Regions from separate parts of the Pantoea sp. SGAir0183 genome, predicted to be linked through region 1. Evidence: riboswitches for the same ligand, from Rfam matches in the RefSeq annotation. Region 1 holds a riboswitch; each other region holds the start of a gene.
The links. A riboswitch is a leader RNA that binds a small molecule or an ion and turns the genes downstream of it on or off. The one in region 1 is predicted to bind fluoride.

Region 1 (9,450 bases):
CCCCTGATAACCCGGGAAAAGCTTAGAATGGCCATAACCCAGTTGTCTGAGATAAGTCGCCATTTTCTCAGCCTCGGTATTAGGCAATGTCAATTTAAGAATCGTGTTATTAATTCCAACAAACCCTAAAGAATTATTGTAATTTTCTATTTGTCCTACTAAATCATTCCCGTAATCATCTTTCGGGGCATTGTTATTAGCTAGCATTCTAATATTACCGGGTTTGGTTGCCCAGTGAGTGAACAGACCTTGTTGTGCCGCTAAATTGGGATTGCCATTATAGGGCGGGGTAATTATTTTTAACGGAAACTCAGGAAATAGATAAGAATTCATACCATTTTTTGAGTGCTTGTAAGCTTTGTGCATGGTACTAACCGTCTGGGTATTAAGCCCCCAAATACATAAACTACCATCCTTTCTAAAGCCTGTATTAAGACCTTCCAGAGCAGGAGCAGTAGCAAAAAAAGCAGCTACAAAAGGACTGTAGCTCCAGTCAAGCAGGCGAGTTGGTACACCATAGTGCTGTGCTAAAGCCGCCGCTTCCAACATGTCTTCAGGCAACCAGATTGCATCTGGGTCCCATTCAGACATGGTGTCCAACTCGGTTTTTTCGTATAAAATATTGCGCAGGGTTCTGGAGGCGGGTAACTGTAAGCCCTGCATGTCTGCTTGACGATAAAAGTCTCTTATAAGTTGATATTCAATTATAGGCGAAATGCACTGAGAAATAGCATCACCCGGATGCACCTCCAAAAAAATTTTAGTTTTATTAATCATTTCTTTTTGAACTGTTTCTCTTAAGGCATATGGTGTTAGTTTATACTCTGAATTTCCTTGCCCTCTAAAAATAAACATACTGAGGTTGTTATCCCTGTAAAAATTTGACCATGGCGACAAGGCACTCATCAACTCTTCAGCTTTATCAAAATGCTTGCTAAAAATCATTTCACTCATAAATAAACCTCTAAAAGTTATTATCCATACCCAAATTTGAAAGAATTAATAAAGAGTATATCTGAGAAATGTCGATCCATTTGGTTCGGTCAAAGCCTGGCTATGGGTATTTCACTCCAGCGTGTGGTATAGGCTGGGGACAACATTTCGCGCTTCATCTGCCATGCCGGCGCTATTCCTCGGCCGGCAAACCAGATATTCCCCATCCCGGTCTGATTTATATGGTCAATCACCTGCATCAGAGGCTTGCTGTTCGCTCTGGGTTGAACTTCGTCGAAGAGGTTGAGCTGGGCAACACCTGAGGGAGTGAAGTCGTTCAGCATAACGCCTGCTTTGGCATAGCGATGGCCGCTTATCCACACCCGATCAAGTGCTCTTATTGCAGCCTCTATAATGTCTCTGGAATCCTGACTGGGCGACATCAGTGTCTCTGAAGCCACGTTACCGTAGTAAGTCTCCCCGGGCGAAAAAGGTGAGGTTTTGATGAAGGCACAAACCTGTCTGCAGTATTGCTTTTCCCCTCTCAATTTTACGGCCGCCCGTTCGGCATGCTGACAGATTGCCTGCCTCATGTGTTCATACTCGGTGACCCTTTCGCCAAAAGAACGGGAGCACACGATCTGCTGCTTCGCCGGCGGTGCCTCTTCCAGACTGATACAGCTCTCGCCGTTCAGCTCACGCACCGTTCGCTCCAGTACCACGCTGAAGTGTTTACGGATCATTGCAGAATTGGCGCGGGCGAGCTCCAGTGCGGTTGTAATTCCCATGCTGTTCAGTTTTTTGGCTATGCGCCTGCCGACTCCCCAGACCTCCTCAACGGGCTGGCGGGCCAGCATCTTCTCAGCCCGGACGTGCGATGTGACGGCCAGCACGCCGCCAAACTGGGGCCACTCCTTGCTGCTCCACTGGGCTGATTTTGCAAGCGTTTTGGTTTTGCCTATACCGACCCCAACCGTAAGGCCGGTATGTTCACGCACACTGCGCCGTACTTCGCGGCCAAACGTCTCGAAATCCGTGCAAAAATCGATTCCACGAACGTCCAGAAACATCTCATCAATCGAATACTGTTCCACGCGAGGTGACAGAGCCTCTAAAACGCTCATTACCCTGTTCGACATCGAGGCGTTTATGTGGAATGCAATTTAAACAAAAAAAATCAGTTACCATTCCTCTGAAGTTTATTTTCTGAACAGGAATTATTCAGCCTTGAACTACCTCAGTATGCTTACTGACAGGGGGGAAGGTTGAGGGTGGTAAGACATAGTCGGAAAATCGATTTCCCCGCCAGGATTTAATCTGCCACGCTTACTCTGAAGCCCTCAATCGGGCAATGAGTCTTATCCCTTACCCACCCCAATGCAGGAAAAATGATGATAAAAAAATACAGGATCCCGGGACTGACCGCGGTGGCGTTTCTTCTTATCAGCACCCTCGCCGGTGCCGCAGAGGAACGCTGGACGTTTGACGGCGATATCCACAACAATTCCCTTGCTGTCAGTCCCGATGAGAAAACGGCGGTGGCGTCCTACAGTGAGCGCTCTGAGGTGGTGGTCTACGACCTGGCTGCCGGGAAAGTCAGAAAGGTGCTGAAGGGATACGTCACGCCCCGCAATGCGCTTTTCTCCCCCGACGGGAAGGCCGTATATCTTTCAGACAGCAGCCTCGGCGTGGTCAGAAAAATCAGCACCGGGACGCTTGATGTGGAGACCTCGCTGCCGCTGGGGCCCGGGGCATTCGGCACAGCTATCAGCCGTGACGGTCAGCGCCTGTATGTGAATAACGAGGCCGCCAGCACGCTCTCGGTGTATGACCTGACGCACAACCGGCCCGTTGCGGTCGTGACGGGTTTTGCCCAGCCCCGTCAGGGCATAAAAATCAGCCCGGACGGCAAAACCGTCTACGTCACTAACTTTAAGGGCGATAAAATTACCCTGGTTGACGCCGTAACGGGCGAGATTCGCGGCGAGATAACAGGCTTCAGCAAGCTGCGCGCCATTTCAGTCAGCGCCGACGGCCGCACACTGTACGCGGCTAACAGCGGCAGCAACACCATCGCCGTGGTTGACACGCAGAAGCTCGCCATTACGGCAACCATTCCCGTGGGGCAGGATCCTTACGGTGCCGCCCTGACGCCGGATAACCGCTATGTTTACAGCGGCAACCTGGGCGACAACAGCCTCTCCGTTATTGATACCGCCGCCGGTAAGGTGGTCTCCACCGTTACCGGACTGGATGCGCCCCGTCAGGCCATCGTTTTCAGCAAAGACGGTGCCCGCGCGTGGGTGCTGAATAAAGACCTCAGCATTGCGGTCGTTGACCTGAAACAGAACCGCGTCACGGCCACGATTAAAAGCCCGCCGCAGGCCTGATTCAGTCCTTCCCTCACTCCGGCGGTGTGACGGTCCTTCCCGGAGTGGGAGAGTCTAACCACTTTTACTGGTTTATTTTAACTGAATAACCTGTTTTAAAGATTTAACCCGACGTGCCTATACTCTTTCTGTCTACTCAGGAGATTACGGCATGAACGATAAAATATTTACCCTGCATAACGGAGCGCGCCCGCTGAGCGCGCTGAGCAGCCCGAAAGAGGCCATACGTCAGTTCACGCCTAACTGGTTCGCCGCGACCATGGGGACCGGTATCCTGTCTCTGTCTCTGGCGCAGTTCCCCTGGCCGGTTCCGGGATTACGCCTCGTCGCCGAGGGACTCTGGATGTTTAACATCTTCCTGTTCAGCGTCTTTGCCGTGATGTATCTGGCCCGCTGGGTGATGTACTTCGGTGAGGCAAAGCGCATCTTTGGCCATTCAACGGTGTCCATGTTCTTCGGCACCATCCCGATGGGCATGGCCACCATCATCAACGGGCTGCTGGCGTTTGGCCTCCCCCGGTGGGGGGCTGACGTCATTCCCGTAGCGCACGCCCTGTGGTGGCTGGACGTGGCGATGTCGCTGCTGTGTGGCGTGTGTATTCCCTACATGATGTTTACCCGGCAGCAGCACAGCATTGACCAGATGACCGCCGTCTGGTTACTGCCGGTCGTGGCCGCCGAGGTTGCGGCAGTCAGTGGCGGCCTGCTGGCACCGCACATTGCCGACCCCCACGCGCAGCTCGGCATCATTATTACCAGCTACGTGCTGTGGGCGTACTCGGTGCCGGTGGCGCTGAGCATCCTCGCCATCCTGCTGCTGCGTATGGCGCTGCACAAGCTACCACACGAAAGCATGGCGGCCTCAAGCTGGCTGGCACTGGGGCCGATTGGTACCGGCTCGCTGGGGATGCTGGTCATCGGCGGAGATGCGCCCGGGGTGTTTGCCGCGGCGGGCATGCCGGAAATCGGTCATATCGCGCAGGGCGTGGGGTTCGTTGCCGGCATTCTCTTCTGGGGCTGCGGCCTGTGGTGGATGCTGCTGGCCACGCTGATAACCGTGCGATACTTCCGTGAAGGCATTCCGTTCAATCTGGGATGGTGGGGCTTTACCTTCCCGCTGGGCGTGTACACGGTCGCCACGCTGAAGCTGTCCACCCTCGTTGACCTGGCGTTCTTTAAAGGCTTCGGTGCGCTTCTTGTCGTCATGCTGGCCGCCATGTGGCTGCTGGTCGCGGTGAAGACGGTGCGCGGGGCATGGAGCGGGAAACTGTTTGTTTCCCCCTGTCTGGCAGGCCTGGACCGGAAGCCGTGAGTGAAACCTGCACGTCGCTGCTGGACCCGTTTTTACGCGAGGAACGCCTCGCGGCAGTCACCGCGCCGCACGTGGCCGCGCTGAATCGCTGGGTCAGCGGGCTGCGTCAGCACGGCGTGGAGCTGCCGTGGTTTGATCCGGCCGACGGCGGGACCGGGGCCGGACTGCTCGTCCTGCTGCAGTCGCCGGCGCGCAGCAGCCCGTCACCCCGGTTTGTGTCGCGGGATAACCCGGGGCCGGCCCAGCAGAACCTGGGGCGGTTTCTGGCGGAAGCCGGTATTGCGCGCCGGGACAGCGTGCTGTGGAATACGGTGCCCTGGGTCAGCGACGGGCCGCAGAAACGGCCCTCAGCGGCGGACATCCGCAGCGGCTGCGCCTGGCTTGAGGACGTGCTGGCGTATCTGCCCGCGCTGCGCGTGGTGGTGCTGGCCGGTGCCGTAGCGGCTCAGGCCCGCGGGACGGTCAGTCATCAGTGCCCCGGCGTCACGGTGCTGAAGATGCCTCACCCCAGTCCGCTTTCACTTTGCACAAGCCCGGCGGTGCCGGAAAACATCCGCCGGGTGCTCCGCGAAGCACGCGCTGCGCTGGCGGGCTGAGGGTGCCAGCAGAATAATACTGACAGGCTTTCCGTCTGGCTCTATACTCAGAGTACAGGGTGATGGCGTTCCACCTTTCCCAACCGCTCCGTTCCGGAGCTGATGACGCCTGATGTGACTCTTGATTTTCAGGAGGTGCGTCAGGCCGTCCTTACTTTCCTCCCGGCCTGCGTACTTCCCTTTACGGGGAGAGACCCTTGATACACGTTTTTGGCCACATCAATCCTGACAGCGACGCCATCTGCACGGCGGTCGTCACCGCTCACTGGCTGACCGGGCGCGGCATGGACGCCCGCGCATGGCGTCTCGGCGAGGCTAACCGGGAAACCCGCTTTATCTTTGACACCGCCGGTCTTACGCTGCCGCCGCTGCTCGCTATTCCGCTGCAGGATGAACGGGTGTGGCTGGTCGATTTCACCGAGCCGGCGCAGGGGCCTGACGACCTGCTCCGGAGCAACGTCGTGGGCATCACTGACCACCACCGGCTGGGCGGGCTGATAACGCAACTGCCGCCGGAGGTGCATATCCGCCCGGTTGGCAGCAGCGCCACGCTGCTCTGGCTGCTGATGGACGCTGAAGCGCGCCGCACGCTGCCCCCGACGCTCGCCGTGCTTCTGCTGGGCGCACTCCTGAGTGACACCGTGAATCTTCGCTCGCCGACCACCACCGAAGACGATATCCGTTCGGCGACCGAACTGGGCGTGCTGTCCGGCGTAAACCGCAGAGCCTTCGCCCGTGACCTCCTCACCGCCAAAACGGACGTCAGCGGCCTCAGCGCCCAGCAGCTGCTGGGCAGGGACCTCAAGGCCTTCGTCATTGCCGGCACCGACGTGCGCATTGCCCAGATTGAGGTCAGCTCACCGACACAGGTTGCCCCCGTGATGGACGACCTGCTCGCTGCCCTGGCGTATCTGGCGGACCAGTCGGGTGCCGGGCTGACGGTGCTGATGTTGACCGACATTCGCGCCGGGTTTTCAACGCTTTACTTCGCCGGGCGGGAGAGCGTTAACGCGGCCTCCTGCTCCGTACCGGGCATGCTCAGCCGCAAAAAACAGCTTCTGCCGTGGCTTGAGTCCCGCCTTAACCAGAACGGGAGTTCATTATGACCTGCTACACCCACGCACTGATACTTGTGAACGACAAAGACGACGGCACCCTCCTGCTGAAACGGGCGGTCGCGCTGGCGCAGCCGCTCGGCATGAAAATCACCCTGGCCCACATCAGCGACGACTACCGGGAAATGAACTACGTGTCCGACAGCCTGATGGACGACGTCGTGTCGGAAGAGGTGCTGAAAGCCAAAGCGTTTATGAGCGAGCTGGCGGCCTCCGTGCCTGAGGCGGTAGACACGCGGGAGCTGGTGACCATGCGCCGCTTTGAGGACGTGGAGAAGTGCATCAATGAGCTGGGCGTGGACCTCGTGCTTGCCGGGCACCGCAACCGCTTTATGGGAATGCTGACGTCCCGCTCGGCGGAATACATCAACCACCTCACGGTGGATGTGCTTATTACTCACCTGAATGACTAAACCGGGAGAAACGCTATGCACTTTACACTGGATAACGTGACCGCCCGGGAAATTCTTGACTCTCGCGGCAACCCCACCGTTGAAGTTGAGGCCCGGACCCCGGACGGGATGATGGCACGCGCCTCGGTGCCTTCCGGGGCCAGCACCGGGTCGCGCGAGGCCGCAGAGCGCCGCGACGGTGACGCACAACGTTTTGGCGGCAAAGGCGTGCTGGATGCCGTCAGGGCGGTTAATACGGAAATCTGCGAAGCCGTGCGCGGCCTGGACGTGCGCGAGCAGCGGCAGCTGGACAACATCATGCTGATGCTGGACGGCACGGAGAACAAGAGTCGCCTGGGTGCCAATGCCATTCTGGGCGTATCGCTGGCGGTGGCCCGGCTGGCGGCACAGGCCTCGCACGAGCCGCTGTGGCGCTACCTGGGGGGCCTGCAGGCGAATCTGCTGCCCGTGCCGTGCATGAACATCATCAACGGCGGCGTGCACGCCCGCGGTCAGGGCGCGGACTTCCAGGAGTTCATGATAGCGCCACACGGGGCACCCACGCTGCGCGAGGCCGTGCGTCAGGGCAGCGAGGTCTACCAGGCGCTGCGCCAGATCCTGCTGGACAAAAAACTCTCAGCGGCAGTGGGCGACGAAGGCGGTTTTGCGCCCGCCGTGTCGTCGAACCGTGACCCGCTGGCGTTTATCGTACAGGCGATTGAGAAGGCGGGATACAGGCCCGGAGAGGACATCAGCATCTGCATGGACCCTGCCTCAAGTGAGTTTTTCGCTGACGGTCAGTATCATCTGCGCACCGAGGGCAGCGCGCTGAGCGCGGCGGAAATGACGGCATACTACGGCGAGCTGATGGACCAGTTTCCGGTCATCCTGCTGGAAGACGGCCTGGCCGAGGACGACTGGGCGGGCTGGAAGCATCTGCACCAGCAGCTTGCGGGCAGGGCCGAGCTGGTTGGTGACGACCTGTTTGTAACCAACGTGAAGTACATCCAGCGCGGCATTGACGAAAACCTCGCCAGCGCCGCGCTGATCAAGCTCAATCAGATAGGCTCGCTCAGCGAAACGCTGGACGCCGTGGCTCTCTGCCAGCGGCACGGCTGGGGTGCGTTCATGTCTCACCGCAGCGGGGAAACCACGGACACGTTCCTTGCCGATCTGACGGTGGCCCTGCGCGCGGGACACCTGAAAACCGGCGCGCCGTGCCGCGGCGAACGCGTGGAAAAGTACAACCAGCTGATGCGCATTGAGCAGGCGCTGGGTGAGGACGCGCACTACGCGGGGCTTCATGCGTTTGTGCGCCGCACGTAACACATCCGCCGGACGGTCCCCGTCCGGCAAAGAAGGAATGCCTGTGGCCCCTGCAACGCTGATCCTCCTGCGGCACGGCGAAAGCCAGTGGAACCGGGAAAACCGTTTTACCGGCTGGACGGACGTGCCGCTGACGGTCAGGGGGCGGCAGGAGGCCGACCGGGCCGGTGACGCGCTGCGGGCAGCGGGCCTTATGCCCGACCGTGTCTTCACCTCGGTGATGACACGCTGCGTTCACACGGTCTGGCGGGTGCTGGACCGTCTTGACCGAAGCTGGACGCCCGTGGAAAAGAGCTGGCGACTGAACGAGCGCCACTACGGTGCGCTGCAGGGGCTGAACAAGGACGACGCTGCCCGGATGATGGGGGAAGAGACCGTCCGGCTATGGCGCAAAAGCTTCAGCGGCATTCCGCCCGCAGACGCGGAGGCTCCGGCGCAGCTGCGTCGGGATCTGCGCTACCGCCGCGTTGCGCTGGCCGACCTGCCTGCAACGGAAAGCCTGGAAATGACGCTGCGTCGCGTCATGCCATACTGGCACCACGTTGTGGTGCCACAGCTGCGCTGCGGAAGTACCGTTCTGATTGTGGCGCACGGCAACACGCTGCGCGCCCTGACCGCCTTTCTGAACGGCATGCCCCACGACAGCGTGGCACAGCTGCACATCCCGACCGGCGTGCCGGTTGTATATGAAATGGATACGGCCGCACAGGTCGTGTGCCGTTATGTTCTGAATATTAAAAAAAAGGAGTGAACGTGAATCAGCTTTTTGCCGTCATCACCGGCGGTGCTTTAGGGTGTGTTATCCGCTGGCAGCTGGGCGCGCGCCTGAACGCGCTTTTTCCGGACCTGCCGCCGGGGACGCTGCTGGTCAACCTGCTGGGTGGATTTATCATCGGGGCGGCGCTGGCGTATTTTCTGCGCCATCCCGGCCTCGATCCGGCCTGGCGGCTGCTCATTACCACCGGGCTGTGTGGCGGAATGACGACCTTCTCCACATTCTCAGCTGAGGTTTTTGCCCTGCTGCAGTCAGGCAGCTATGCCTGGGCAGCCGCCTCGGTGCTGATACACGTGCTGGGTTCGCTGGCCATGACGGCGGCCGGATTTTATATCATGACGCTGTGTGGTTAACCCGGACCGTACGGCCTCTATCCAGGGGAGACCTCAGTGCAGCGACCGCTGCACTGAGGTCAGACAGTTCAGTATATTGTTCAGAAGCGCTCTCTGCGGGCCTGATCCGACAGGGTTTACGCCTGTAAGGCTTCCCCTAAATCCGGGACACTGTCGTGACAGAGTTTCAGGTCTGCCTGTTCTGGTAAAGGTCCCAGCGATTGCCATAGATGTCCTCAAACACGACAACCATTCCGTATTCTTCCTCGCGCGGCTCCT
Region 2 (6,322 bases), on a different contig from region 1:
AACTGATGGAGCAGCAGATGAGAAAACAGAAGCGATGTATGGGGTATGTGGCTGTCGTGGTCGATGACTACGATCGTGCAATTGAGTATTACACTGATAAGCTGGGCTTTACCCTGATTGAGGACACGCCGCAGCCGGGTAAGCGCTGGGTCGTGGTGACGCCGGACCCTGACAGCGACTGTGCTATTCTTCTTGCCCGCGCGTCGAACGACCGGCAGGAAGGCTTTATCGGCAACCAGTGCGGCGGACGGGTTTTTCTGTTCCTGCAGACCGACGACTTCTGGCGCGACTACAATGCTATGAAGGCAAAAGGCGTCCACTTCTGTCAGGAGCCGCGCGAGGAAGAATACGGAATGGTTGTCGTGTTTGAGGACATCTATGGCAATCGCTGGGACCTTTACCAGAACAGGCAGACCTGAAACTCTGTCACGACAGTGTCCCGGATTTAGGGGAAGCCTTACAGGCGTAAACCCTGTCGGATCAGGCCCGCAGAGAGCGCTTCTGAACAATATACTGAACTGTCTGACCTCAGTGCAGCGGTCGCTGCACTGAGGTCTCCCCTGGATAGAGGCCGTACGGTCCGGGTTAACCACACAGCGTCATGATATAAAATCCGGCCGCCGTCATGGCCAGCGAACCCAGCACGTGTATCAGCACCGAGGCGGCTGCCCAGGCATAGCTGCCTGACTGCAGCAGGGCAAAAACCTCAGCTGAGAATGTGGAGAAGGTCGTCATTCCGCCACACAGCCCGGTGGTAATGAGCAGCCGCCAGGCCGGATCGAGGCCGGGATGGCGCAGAAAATACGCCAGCGCCGCCCCGATGATAAATCCACCCAGCAGGTTGACCAGCAGCGTCCCCGGCGGCAGGTCCGGAAAAAACGCGTTCAGGCGCGCGCCCAGCTGCCAGCGGATAACACACCCTAAAGCACCGCCGGTGATGACGGCAAAAAGCTGATTCACGTTCACTCCTTTTTTTTAATATTCAGAACATAACGGCACACGACCTGTGCGGCCGTATCCATTTCATATACAACCGGCACGCCGGTCGGTATGTGCAGCTGTGCCACGCTGTCGTGGGGCATGCCGTTCAGAAAGATGGTCAGGGCGCGCAGCGTGTTGCCGTGCGCCACAATCAGAACGGTACTTCCGCAGCGCAGCTGTGGCACCACAACGTGGTGCCAGTATGGCATGACGCGACGCAGGGTCATTTCCAGGCTTTCCGTTGCAGGCAGGTCGGCCAGCGCAACGCGGCGATAGCGCAGATCCCGACGCAGCTGCGCCGGAGCCTCCGCGTCTGCGGGCGGAATGCCGCTGAAGCTTTTGCGCCATAGCCGGACGGTCTCTTCCCCATCATCCGGGCAGCGTCGTCCTTGTTCAGCCCTGCAGCGCACCGTAGTGGCGCTCGTTCAGTCGCCAGCTCTTTTCCACGGGCGTCCAGCTTCGGTCAAGACGGTCCAGCACCCGCCAGACCGTGTGAACGCAGCGTGTCATCACCGAGGTGAAGACACGGTCGGGCATAAGGCCCGCTGCCCGCAGCGCGTCACCGGCCCGGTCGGCCTCCTGCCGCCCCTGACCGTCAGCGGCACGTCCGTCCAGCCGGTAAAACGGTTTTCCCGGTTCCACTGGCTTTCGCCGTGCCGCAGGAGGATCAGCGTTGCAGGGGCCACAGGCATTCCTTCTTTGCCGGACGGGGACCGTCCGGCGGATGTGTTACGTGCGGCGCACAAACGCATGAAGCCCGCGTAGTGCGCGTCCTCACCCAGCGCCTGCTCAATGCGCATCAGCTGGTTGTACTTTTCCACGCGTTCGCCGCGGCACGGCGCGCCGGTTTTCAGGTGTCCCGCGCGCAGGGCCACCGTCAGATCGGCAAGGAACGTGTCCGTGGTTTCCCCGCTGCGGTGAGACATGAACGCACCCCAGCCGTGCCGCTGGCAGAGAGCCACGGCGTCCAGCGTTTCGCTGAGCGAGCCTATCTGATTGAGCTTGATCAGCGCGGCGCTGGCGAGGTTTTCGTCAATGCCGCGCTGGATGTACTTCACGTTGGTTACAAACAGGTCGTCACCAACCAGCTCGGCCCTGCCCGCAAGCTGCTGGTGCAGATGCTTCCAGCCCGCCCAGTCGTCCTCGGCCAGGCCGTCTTCCAGCAGGATGACCGGAAACTGGTCCATCAGCTCGCCGTAGTATGCCGTCATTTCCGCCGCGCTCAGCGCGCTGCCCTCGGTGCGCAGATGATACTGACCGTCAGCGAAAAACTCACTTGAGGCAGGGTCCATGCAGATGCTGATGTCCTCTCCGGGCCTGTATCCCGCCTTCTCAATCGCCTGTACGATAAACGCCAGCGGGTCACGGTTCGACGACACGGCGGGCGCAAAACCGCCTTCGTCGCCCACTGCCGCTGAGAGTTTTTTGTCCAGCAGGATCTGGCGCAGCGCCTGGTAGACCTCGCTGCCCTGACGCACGGCCTCGCGCAGCGTGGGTGCCCCGTGTGGCGCTATCATGAACTCCTGGAAGTCCGCGCCCTGACCGCGGGCGTGCACGCCGCCGTTGATGATGTTCATGCACGGCACGGGCAGCAGATTCGCCTGCAGGCCCCCCAGGTAGCGCCACAGCGGCTCGTGCGAGGCCTGTGCCGCCAGCCGGGCCACCGCCAGCGATACGCCCAGAATGGCATTGGCACCCAGGCGACTCTTGTTCTCCGTGCCGTCCAGCATCAGCATGATGTTGTCCAGCTGCCGCTGCTCGCGCACGTCCAGGCCGCGCACGGCTTCGCAGATTTCCGTATTAACCGCCCTGACGGCATCCAGCACGCCTTTGCCGCCAAAACGTTGTGCGTCACCGTCGCGGCGCTCTGCGGCCTCGCGCGACCCGGTGCTGGCCCCGGAAGGCACCGAGGCGCGTGCCATCATCCCGTCCGGGGTCCGGGCCTCAACTTCAACGGTGGGGTTGCCGCGAGAGTCAAGAATTTCCCGGGCGGTCACGTTATCCAGTGTAAAGTGCATAGCGTTTCTCCCGGTTTAGTCATTCAGGTGAGTAATAAGCACATCCACCGTGAGGTGGTTGATGTATTCCGCCGAGCGGGACGTCAGCATTCCCATAAAGCGGTTGCGGTGCCGGCAAGCACGAGGTCCACGCCAGCTCATTGATGCACTTCTCCACGTCCTCAAAGCGGCGCATGGTCACCAGCTCCCGCGTGTCTACCGCCTCAGGCACGGAGGCCGCCAGCTCGCTCATAAACGCTTTGGCTTTCAGCACCTCTTCCGACACGACGTCGTCCATCAGGCTGTCGGACACGTAGTTCATTTCCCGGTAGTCGTCGCTGATGTGGGCCAGGGTGATTTTCATGCCGAGCGGCTGCGCCAGCGCGACCGCCCGTTTCAGCAGGAGGGTGCCGTCGTCTTTGTCGTTCACAAGTATCAGTGCGTGGGTGTAGCAGGTCATAATGAACTCCCGTTCTGGTTAAGGCGGGACTCAAGCCACGGCAGAAGCTGTTTTTTGCGGCTGAGCATGCCCGGTACGGAGCAGGAGGCCGCGTTAACGCTCTCCCGCCCGGCGAAGTAAAGCGTTGAAAACCCGGCGCGAATGTCGGTCAACATCAGCACCGTCAGCCCGGCACCCGACTGGTCCGCCAGATACGCCAGGGCAGCGAGCAGGTCGTCCATCACGGGGGCAACCTGTGTCGGTGAGCTGACCTCAATCTGGGCAATGCGCACGTCGGTGCCGGCAATGACGAAGGCCTTGAGGTCCCTGCCCAGCAGCTGCTGGGCGCTGAGGCCGCTGACGTCCGTTTTGGCGGTGAGGAGGTCACGGGCGAAGGCTCTGCGGTTTACGCCGGACAGCACGCCCAGTTCGGTCGCCGAACGGATATCGTCTTCGGTGGTGGTCGGCGAGCGAAGATTCACGGTGTCACTCAGGAGTGCACCCAGCAGAAGCACGGCGAGCGTCGGGGGCAGCGTGCGGCGCGCTTCAGCGTCCATCAGCAGCCAGAGCAGCGTGGCGCTGCTGCCAACCGGGCGGATATGCACCTCCGGCGGCAGTTGCGTTATCAGCCCGCCCAGCCGGTGGTGGTCAGTGATGCCACGACGTTGCTCCGGAGCAGGTCGTCAGGCCCCTGCGCCGGCTCGGTGAAATCGACCAGCCACACCCGTTCATCCTGCAGCGGAATAGCGAGCAGCGGCGGCAGCGTAAGACCGGCGGTGTCAAAGATAAAGCGGGTTTCCCGGTTAGCCTCGCCGAGACGCCATGCGCGGGCGTCCATGCCGCGCCCGGTCAGCCAGTGAGCGGTGACGACCGCCGTGCAGATGGCGTCGCTGTCAGGATTGATGTGGCCAAAAACGTGTATCAAGGGTCTCTCCCCGTAAAGGGAAGTACGCAGGCCGGGAGGAAAGTAAGGACGGCCTGACGCACCTCCTGAAAATCAAGAGTCACATCAGGCGTCATCAGCTCCGGAACGGAGCGGTTGGGAAAGGTGGAACGCCATCACCCTGTACTCTGAGTATAGAGCCAGACGGAAAGCCTGTCAGTATTATTCTGCTGGCACCCTCAGCCCGCCAGCGCAGCGCGTGCTTCGCGGAGCACCCGGCGGATGTTTTCCGGCACCGCCGGGCTTGTGCAAAGTGAAAGCGGACTGGGGTGAGGCATCTTCAGCACCGTGACGCCGGGGCACTGATGACTGACCGTCCCGCGGGCCTGAGCCGCTACGGCACCGGCCAGCACCACCACGCGCAGCGCGGGCAGATACGCCAGCACGTCCTCAAGCCAGGCGCAGCCGCTGCGGATGTCCGCCGCTGAGGGCCGTTTCTGCGGCCCGTCGCTGACCCAGGGCACCGTATTCCACAGCACGCTGTCCGGCGCGCAATACCGGCTTCCGCCAGAAACCGCCCAGGTTCTGCTGGGCCGGCCCCGGGTTATCCCGCGACACAAACCGGGGTGACGGGCTGCTGCGCGCCGGCGACTGCAGCAGGACGAGCAGTCCGGCCCCGGTCCCGCCGTCGGCCGGATCAAACCACGGCAGCTCCACGCCGTGCTGACGCAGCCCGCTGACCCAGCGATTCAGCGCGGCCACGTGCGGCGCGGTGACTGCCGCGAGGCGTTCCTCGCGTAAAACGGGTCCAGCAGCGACGTGCAGGTTTCACTCACGGCTTCCGGTCCAGGCCTGCCAGACAGGGGGAAACAAACAGTTTCCCGCTCCATGCCCCGCGCACCGTCTTCACCGCGACCAGCAGCCACATGGCGGCCAGCATGACGACAAGAAGCGCACCGAAGCCTTTAAAGAACGCCAGGTCAACGAGGGTGGACAGCTTCAGCGTGGCGACCGTGTACACGCCCAGCGGAAGGTAAAGCCCCACCATCCCAGATTGAACGGAATGCCTTCACGGAAGTATCGCACGGTTATCAGCGTGGCCAGCAGCATCCACCACAGGCCGCAGCCCCAGAAGAGAATGCCGGCAACGAACCCCACGCCTGCGCGATATGACCGATTTCCGGCATGCCCGCCGCGGCAAACACCCGGGCGCATCTCCGCCGATGACCAGCATCCCAGCGAGCCGGTACCAATCGGCCCAGTGCCAGCCAGCTTGAGGCCGCCATGCTTTCGTGTGGTAGCTTGTGCAGCGCCATACGCAGCAGCAGGATGGCGGGATGCTCAGCGCCACCGGCACGAGTACGCCCACAGCACGTAGCTGGTAATAATGATGCCGAGCTGCGCGTGGGGGTCGGCAATGTGCGGTGCAGCAGGCCGCCACTGACTGCCGCAACCTCGGCGGCCACGACCGGCAGTAACCAGACGGCGGTCATCTGGTCAATGCTGTGCTGCTGCCGGGTAAACATCATGTAGGGATAACACGCCACACAGCAGCGACATCGCACGTCCAGCCACCACAGGGCGTGCGCTACGGGATAGACGTCAGCCCCACCGGGGGAGGCCCAACGCCAGCAGCCCGTTGATGATGGTGGCCATGCCCATCGGGATGGTGCCGAAGAACATGGACACCGTTGAATGGCCAAGATGCGCTTTGCCTCACCGAAGTACATCACCCAGCGGGCCAGATACATCACGGCAAAGACGCTGAACAGGAAGATGTTAAACATCCAGAGTCCCTCGGCGACGAGGCGTAATCCCGGAACCGGCCAGGGGAACTGCGCCAGAGACAGAGACAGGATACCGGTCCCCATGGTCGCGGCGAACCAGTTAGGCGTGAACTGACGTATGGCCTCTTTCGGGCTGCTCAGCGCGCTCAGCGGGCGCGCTCCGTTATGCAGGGTAAATATTTTATCGTTCATGCCGTAATCTCCTGAGTAGACAGAAAGAGTATAGGCACGTCGG
Region 3 (6,322 bases), 670 kb from region 1:
TGATTAAAGAACGGGTTATTGGCGGCAGACAGAATCAGCGAGTGCAACTGCTTATCCAGCGCCGCAAAATGGCGATAGTTGCTGGCAATGGTCTCACGCATCGATCGGTGCCGATCCAGTAGATCGCGCGCCTGAATCCAGCGTTCATCGTCCATGGGCAAATTTAAAAAACGCGTCAGGGCATGGGTTTCCAGCATTTCACGTAGCTCAAACAGCTTTTCCGCATACGTCTGCGAAAACTTTTTCATCTGCCAGTGGCCGCGTTTGACCGGTTCCAGCAGGTTGTAGCGCATAAAATGCAGTAAGAATTCGCGCACGGCCACCGGGCTGACATTGGCCTGCTTTGCCAGTTGCAGCTCGCTGAAGGTATCGCCGGGCTGCAACTGTCGCTGATTGATCAGATCGAAAAAACGCTTTTCAACCAGACTGGCCTGTTGATCAATCGGCGGCATCACCGCGTTCAGGCTGTCCTGCGCCTCCGGCGCGCGCACAATAACCCAGCTGTCTTTGACTTTTTCCAGTACGCCTCGCTCATGCAGATAACTCAGCACATGACGCACGGTCGTGCGGCTGACCGTGAACATTTCGGCCAGGGCGGCCTGCGGTGGCAGCGGCGACTGAACGTGGCCCTGGGCGATGCTTTCCAGCATATGGTTGATGACGTTATGGCGTAAATTTTGGCTGCGGCTCATGCGGGGGCTCCGGTTTTTTATGCATTAAAAACCATTGAAGGCCCAAAAAAGCCGTTCTGGTTCACAAAGTGAGAAGAGGGGAATACGGTGCCGCAGCCAGATTCGCCATAACTGCGCTTTTGATAACCGGAGAGGGGCCATGACCACTATGAAAGCCTTAGTCATCGCAGAACCGCGTTCGCTGGTCTGGGCTAAACGCCCTCAACCCCGGCCTGCCGCGACTGAAGCGCTGCTTAAAATCGTCAGCGCAGGCATTTGCGGCACCGACATTCATGCCTGGGCAGGAAACCAACCCTTTTTTAGCTATCCGCGTGTCCTCGGCCATGAACTCTGTGCGGAGGTGGTGGAGACAGGGGCTGCCGTTCACGATTTAGCCGCAGGACAGCGGGTGGCACTGATTCCCTATCTCTCCTGTTTTGAATGCGATGCCTGCCGCAGCGGTAAAACCAACTGCTGCGAAAACATTTCGGTGATGGGTGTCCATCAGGATGGCGGCTTTAGCGACTATCTTTGCGTACCGGCAGCTAACCTGCTGGTGGTGGACGATCTTGCGCCAGAAGCCGCAGCGCTCATTGAGCCTTTTGCCATCAGCGCCCACGCGGTGCGGCGAGCGGCGGTGGCGCAGGGCGAGCAGGTGCTGGTCGTGGGGGCGGGGCCGATCGGCCTGGGGGCTGCCGCCATTGCCGCTGCTAACGGCGCGCAGGTGGTGGTCGCGGATACCAGTGATTACCGCCGTCAGCACGTCAGCCAGCAGTTGGGCCTCTGTGCGCTCAATCCGGCTGATGCGGCGTTTATAATCTCACTGCGAAACGAATTTGATGGCAGGCTGCCGTTGAAGGTGCTTGATGCCACAGGCAATCCTGCGGCGATGAACGCGGCCGTGAGCCTGATTCGCCATGGCGGAACAATCGTGTACGTCGGTCTGCATAAAGGGGATTTGGTGATTCCTGACAGTGAGTTTCACAAGAAGGAGAGCACGATCATGGGTAGCCGTAACGCCACCCGTGAGGATTTTGATCGGGTGCGTGAACTCATGGCGGCCGGGACGTTACGTGCCGATATGATGCTCAACCGGCGTTTCGCGTTTTCGACACTGGCAGAACACTTTGAGGCGCAGGTCATCAACAATCGAGCGTTAATTAAGGGCGTTATCGATTTTGATCGCTGAAGCCGGAGACAACGGGGTGCGCTGTCTCCGCACGCGCTACGCCGTTCCGGAGAGCGACTGGAAAAAGTGGCGACGCACGGCGTCGGCATCCACGCCCAATGCGATGCGTTGTCGGGGCAAATCGCGAAAAGGGTTGTGACGGGAAGCCAGCGTGCTGATCTGGCGCACCGTCTGACCACAGGCGATGCCTTCGGTAATCACCCGCAGTGGGCTTTCCACCAGCGTAAATGCCTCGGGCAAACACAGCCAGGATATCGTCAGCGTGTCATGCAACGCCATTCCCGCAAATCCTTCCTTCTCAAGACTGTACGCCAGATAAGGGCGGCAGATCGCCCGCAGGATCGGCTGTTGCAGTTGATCCACCTCATCGCTATTGATCAACACTTTATGGGTAACATCCAGCGGGATCAGCATAACCGGCAAGGCCGAGGACAGGACCTGATCCGCAGCATGAGGATCTTTCCAGATATTAAATTCACTGAACGGTGTCACATTCCCGCTGTGGCCATCGGTACCAAAGGCGCCGCCCATGATGACCAGTTCTTTGACCAGCGGGATAATATCCGGTGCCTGATTGATGGCGCTGGCGATATTGGTAAGGGGACCGATTGCCACCAGTGTAATGACGCCGGGATTAGCACGAACGCTGTCGATAATAAACTGCACGGCACCGGGCGCGTCGTCGCTAAACGGATTATCAAACGCATCCCCTAAACCGTCTTCACCATGCAGCCTGGCAGGTGCGCTCGGTTCCCGTGCCAGCGGACGGGCGCAGCCGCGGTACACCGGCACGTCAATCGCCATTTTCTGGCAAAAGAGCCGCGCATTTTTCACCGCCTGGCCCACGGCAACGTTGCCGAATACCGTGGTAATGCCCAGCAGATGTTGCGTCCGCGCGGCATAGGCCAGCGCAAAGGCATCATCCACGCCGATATCAGTATCAAAAATGACAGTGCGCACAGGATTCTCCAGAAAGCGTGAGCGCCTCACCCGGGGCGACAATCATTGTGCGGGCGCGGCAAGCGTAAAAGCCGTCATTTATTTAAGCGGAAAACGGAAAAAGGGGAAACCTGAATTCTCCCCCCTTTTAAGGCTACCCGCGTCGGGTTTTTAACGCTGCATGTCAGCCGCACATCACGGGCGCGCGCGTTCACATGGTCTGAGTTGCCAGTCAGAAAAAGGCATCGTATGATTGCCTGCGCAAGGTGATGGCGTTCCACCTTCCCCAACCGCCAGCAGGTTTCCCCTGCGGCTGATGACGCCTGACACTATCCTTTATCCTTTCGTGGGAGCGGGAGCGTCAGGTGCCGGTATTTGCTGACCCTCCACCGTCTTCTGCACAATGCCTGTTAACGGGAGTATAAGATGTTAAAACCGCTATTCGCTGTGATCGTGGGCGGCAGCGTAGGTTGTGTACTGCGTTGGTGGTTCGGTATGCGTTTCAATGCGTTTTTCCCCAATCTTCCACCGGGTACGTTGCTGGTGAATCTGATTGGCGGCTTTGTGATCGGGGCGGCCATGGCCTGGTTTATCAAAAATCCCCAGCTCGATCCCGCCTGGCGGTTACTGATCATTACAGGCTTATGTGGCGGTCTCACCACGTTTTCCACGTTTACCGCAGAGTTAATGACCCTGTTGCAGTCCGGAAAATATCTCTGGGCCATGAGCAGCGCGCTGGTGCATGTCATTGGCTCGTTGCTGATGAGTTTTGCCGGTTTCGCGCTGATTAACCTGTTGGGTTAACGCCGCCGCGAAACCGGATGCAGTCAGTCCTGCAGACACTGAGCGATGAAGCTGGCGGCGTGCAGGGCGCCCTCGGCTGAAATCGTGTGGCCAGTCTGTGGCTCAATCAATGCCTCGACCGGAACCGCCGCAGCTTTCAGGCGGGCCGCGGCTGACTCGCTTTCGCTGACGGGGATCACCGCATCAGCCCGGCCATGGATCAGCAGGGCTGGCGTATGCGCGAGAGGTGTCAGTGGGCCGTCAAAGGCCAGTCGGCCGGAAAATGCCACCACGCCCGCCAGGGGATAACGGCCAGAGGCCAGTAGATCTAGCGCCATGATCGAGCCCTGAGAAAAGCCCACCAGGATGACCTTCTCCCAGCATTCTGCCATATCATGCTGCGCCATCAGGTCACGCAGAACGCGGTCAAACGCCTCACGGGCTTCGCGAACCCGCCCTGGACGGTTTTCCGGCGTAATGCCCGCCAGACTGAACCACTGATAGCCCATGCCCTGTTCAAAAGCATAAGGCGCATCCGGTGAGGCAAAGACCACATCGGGTAACAAGCTTGCCCAATAGTCGCCGACAGGTGCCAGATCGTCGCCGTTACTGCCTACGCCGTGCAGAAAAATCACCAGTGCTTTTGCCATGCCGGTTCCTGTAAAAGTTGTGTTGTCTGACAGGTATTTGAACAGTTACACCGGTTAACGTCAAAATCAAACTGACCGCCGGGAAGGCCGCCTGTCGTTCAGGGGAAGGCAAACATTACGTGCCGTCTCCCTTTCCCTGTAACGTAAAACCTGCTTGACTGAAACGTCACCGCTTGCCGTCTGGAGTTATGCATGTCGTTGTTTACCCTGAGCACGTTATCCGACATTCCCGCCGCTGAATGGGATGCGCTGCTGCCTGATGATCAGCCTTTTTTGCGCCATGCCTTTTTGCTGAGCCTTGAAGACAGCGGCAGCGTCAGGCCGGAACGGGGCTGGCAGCCAGCCCATCTGGTCTGGCGTGAGCAGGGTGAACTCTGCGCCGCGCTACCCGGCTACCAAAAAAGCCATTCACAGGGTGAATACGTGTTCGATCACGCCTGGGCCGATGCCTGTCAGCGAGCCGGTATCGCTTACTATCCGAAATGGCTCGGTGCCATTCCCTTCAGCCCGGTAACGGGCGCGCGCGTGCTGGGCAAATCCGATGCCGCTATCCGTCTGCTGTCGAGGCTGCCAGACTGGCTGGAGCGCCAGGCGTTGAGTGGCGCGCATATCAATTTCACCGACTCTCACGCTAACGCGCTGCTGGCGGAACAACCCGACTGGCTGGCGCGGCTGGGCTGCCAGTATCACTGGCACAATCGCGGCTATCGCGACTTCCAGGACTTTCTGGATACGTTGATGTCACGCAAGCGCAAACAGCTGCGCAAGGAACGGGAGCAGGTCGCCCTGAACGGCTTTGAATTTGACTGGTATCGCGGCGATCAACTGCGTGAAGATCAATGGGATTTTGTGTACACCTGCTATGCTAACACGTACTCGGTGCGTGGTCAGCGTCCTTATCTGACGCGTGCCTTTTTTAGCTTACTGGCCGCGCGTCTGCCGGAAAACATTCGCGTCGTCATTGCCCGTTTGCAGCAGCAGCCCGCAGCGATGGCTTTTTACCTTAAAGACGGGGAAAGCCTGTATGGCCGCTACTGGGGCTGCCTGGCGGAATTTAACCAGCTTCACTTCGAAACCTGTTTTTATCAGGGGATGGATTTCGCCATCGCCGAAGGCCTGCAACGCTTCGATGCGGGCGCGCAGGGCGAACACAAGCTGGTGCGTGGTTTCGAACCGCAGATTACCCACTCCTGGCACTACCTGTGTCACCCCGGCCTGCGCGCCGCCGTTGACGATTTTTTGCAGCAGGAGCGGCAGGGCGTTCACCTGTGGGCCGAGGAAGCCCGGGACGCCTTGCCCTACCGACGCGGCGACTAGTCCGCCCCGACAAACCCGCCGGTCTGGTGTTGCCAGAGCCGGGCATACAGGCCATTTTGTGCCAGCAGTTCCTGGTGGCTACCGATTTCGACAATCTGGCCGTGTTCCAGCACCACCAGCCGGTCCATTTTTGCAATCGTGGACAGACGGTGAGCGATGGCAATCACCGTTTTCCCCTGCATCAACGACTCCAGGCTTTCCTGAATCGCCGCTTCCACCTCTGAATCAAGGGCGGAAGTGGCTTCATCCATGATCAGAACCGGCGCGTTTTTCAGCAACACGCGCGCAATGGCTATACGCTGACGCTGCCCGCCAGACAGTTTTACGCCGCGCTCACCGACATGCGCATCCAGCCCTGTCCGGCCCTGGGAATCCGACAGCAGCGGGATAAATTCGTCGGCGCGGGCGCGACGGATAGCCAGTTGCAGTTCTTCCTCGCTGGCATGGGGCCGGCCATAGAGCAGATTTTCGCGGATAGAGCGGTGCAGCAGCGAGGTATCCTGGGTGATCATGCCAATCTGGCTGCGCAGGCTTTCCTGCGTCACCTCGGCAATACACTGACCGTCAATCAGGATGCGCCCGCCGTTCAGGTCGTAAAGACGCAACAGCAGATTGACCAGCGTTGATTTTCCGGCACCGGAAGGTCCAATCAGGCCAATCTTTTCTCCCGGTTTAATGGTCAGGTTCAGGCCATTAATCACCTGCCGCTCGCCACCATAGTTAAAACGGATGTTGTCGAAGCGAATCTCCCCCTGCGTCACCCTGAGCTGTTT

Region 2: linked by a shared signal. The riboswitch ahead of C1N59_RS23190 (DHHA2 domain-containing protein) and the one ahead of C1N59_RS18365 (DHHA2 domain-containing protein) in region 1 are both predicted to bind fluoride.
Region 3: linked by a shared signal. The riboswitch ahead of crcB (fluoride efflux transporter CrcB) and the one ahead of C1N59_RS18365 (DHHA2 domain-containing protein) in region 1 are both predicted to bind fluoride.

What each region holds. Positions count from the first base shown of each region.
Region 1 covers NZ_CP028053.1:3,942,050-3,951,499, forward strand. Annotated here, with positions in the region: gene C1N59_RS18340 (FRG domain-containing protein) at 1-954, opposite strand, end outside; partial or broken gene umuC (translesion error-prone DNA polymerase V subunit UmuC) at 1,044-2,096, opposite strand; gene C1N59_RS18350 (YncE family protein) at 2,325-3,323, shown strand; gene C1N59_RS18355 (TDT family transporter) at 3,475-4,635, shown strand; gene C1N59_RS18360 (uracil-DNA glycosylase family protein) at 4,632-5,231, shown strand; fluoride riboswitch at 5,281-5,350, shown strand; gene C1N59_RS18365 (DHHA2 domain-containing protein) at 5,429-6,337, shown strand; gene C1N59_RS18370 (universal stress protein) at 6,334-6,759, shown strand; gene eno (phosphopyruvate hydratase) at 6,775-8,064, shown strand; gene C1N59_RS18380 (2,3-bisphosphoglycerate-dependent phosphoglycerate mutase) at 8,108-8,815, shown strand; gene crcB (fluoride efflux transporter CrcB) at 8,818-9,192, shown strand; gene C1N59_RS18390 (VOC family protein) at 9,359-9,450, opposite strand, start outside.
Region 2 covers NZ_CP028067.1:558-6,879, reverse strand. Annotated here, with positions in the region: gene C1N59_RS23215 (VOC family protein) at 18-419, shown strand; gene crcB (fluoride efflux transporter CrcB) at 586-960, opposite strand; partial or broken gene C1N59_RS23205 (2,3-diphosphoglycerate-dependent phosphoglycerate mutase) at 963-1,667, opposite strand; partial or broken gene eno (phosphopyruvate hydratase) at 1,711-2,999, opposite strand; partial or broken gene C1N59_RS23195 (universal stress protein) at 3,015-3,438, opposite strand; partial or broken gene C1N59_RS23190 (DHHA2 domain-containing protein) at 3,435-4,342, opposite strand; fluoride riboswitch at 4,421-4,490, opposite strand; gene C1N59_RS23185 (uracil-DNA glycosylase family protein) at 4,540-4,839, opposite strand; partial or broken gene C1N59_RS23180 (C4-dicarboxylate ABC transporter) at 5,133-6,171, opposite strand.
Region 3 covers NZ_CP028053.1:247,896-254,217, forward strand. Annotated here, with positions in the region: gene C1N59_RS01145 (GntR family transcriptional regulator) at 1-692, opposite strand, end outside; gene C1N59_RS01150 (zinc-binding alcohol dehydrogenase family protein) at 832-1,860, shown strand; gene C1N59_RS01155 (nucleoside hydrolase) at 1,897-2,820, opposite strand; fluoride riboswitch at 3,056-3,132, shown strand; gene crcB (fluoride efflux transporter CrcB) at 3,226-3,603, shown strand; gene C1N59_RS01165 (alpha/beta hydrolase) at 3,627-4,232, opposite strand; gene C1N59_RS01170 (GNAT family N-acetyltransferase) at 4,425-5,549, shown strand; gene C1N59_RS01175 (ABC transporter ATP-binding protein) at 5,546-6,322, opposite strand, start outside.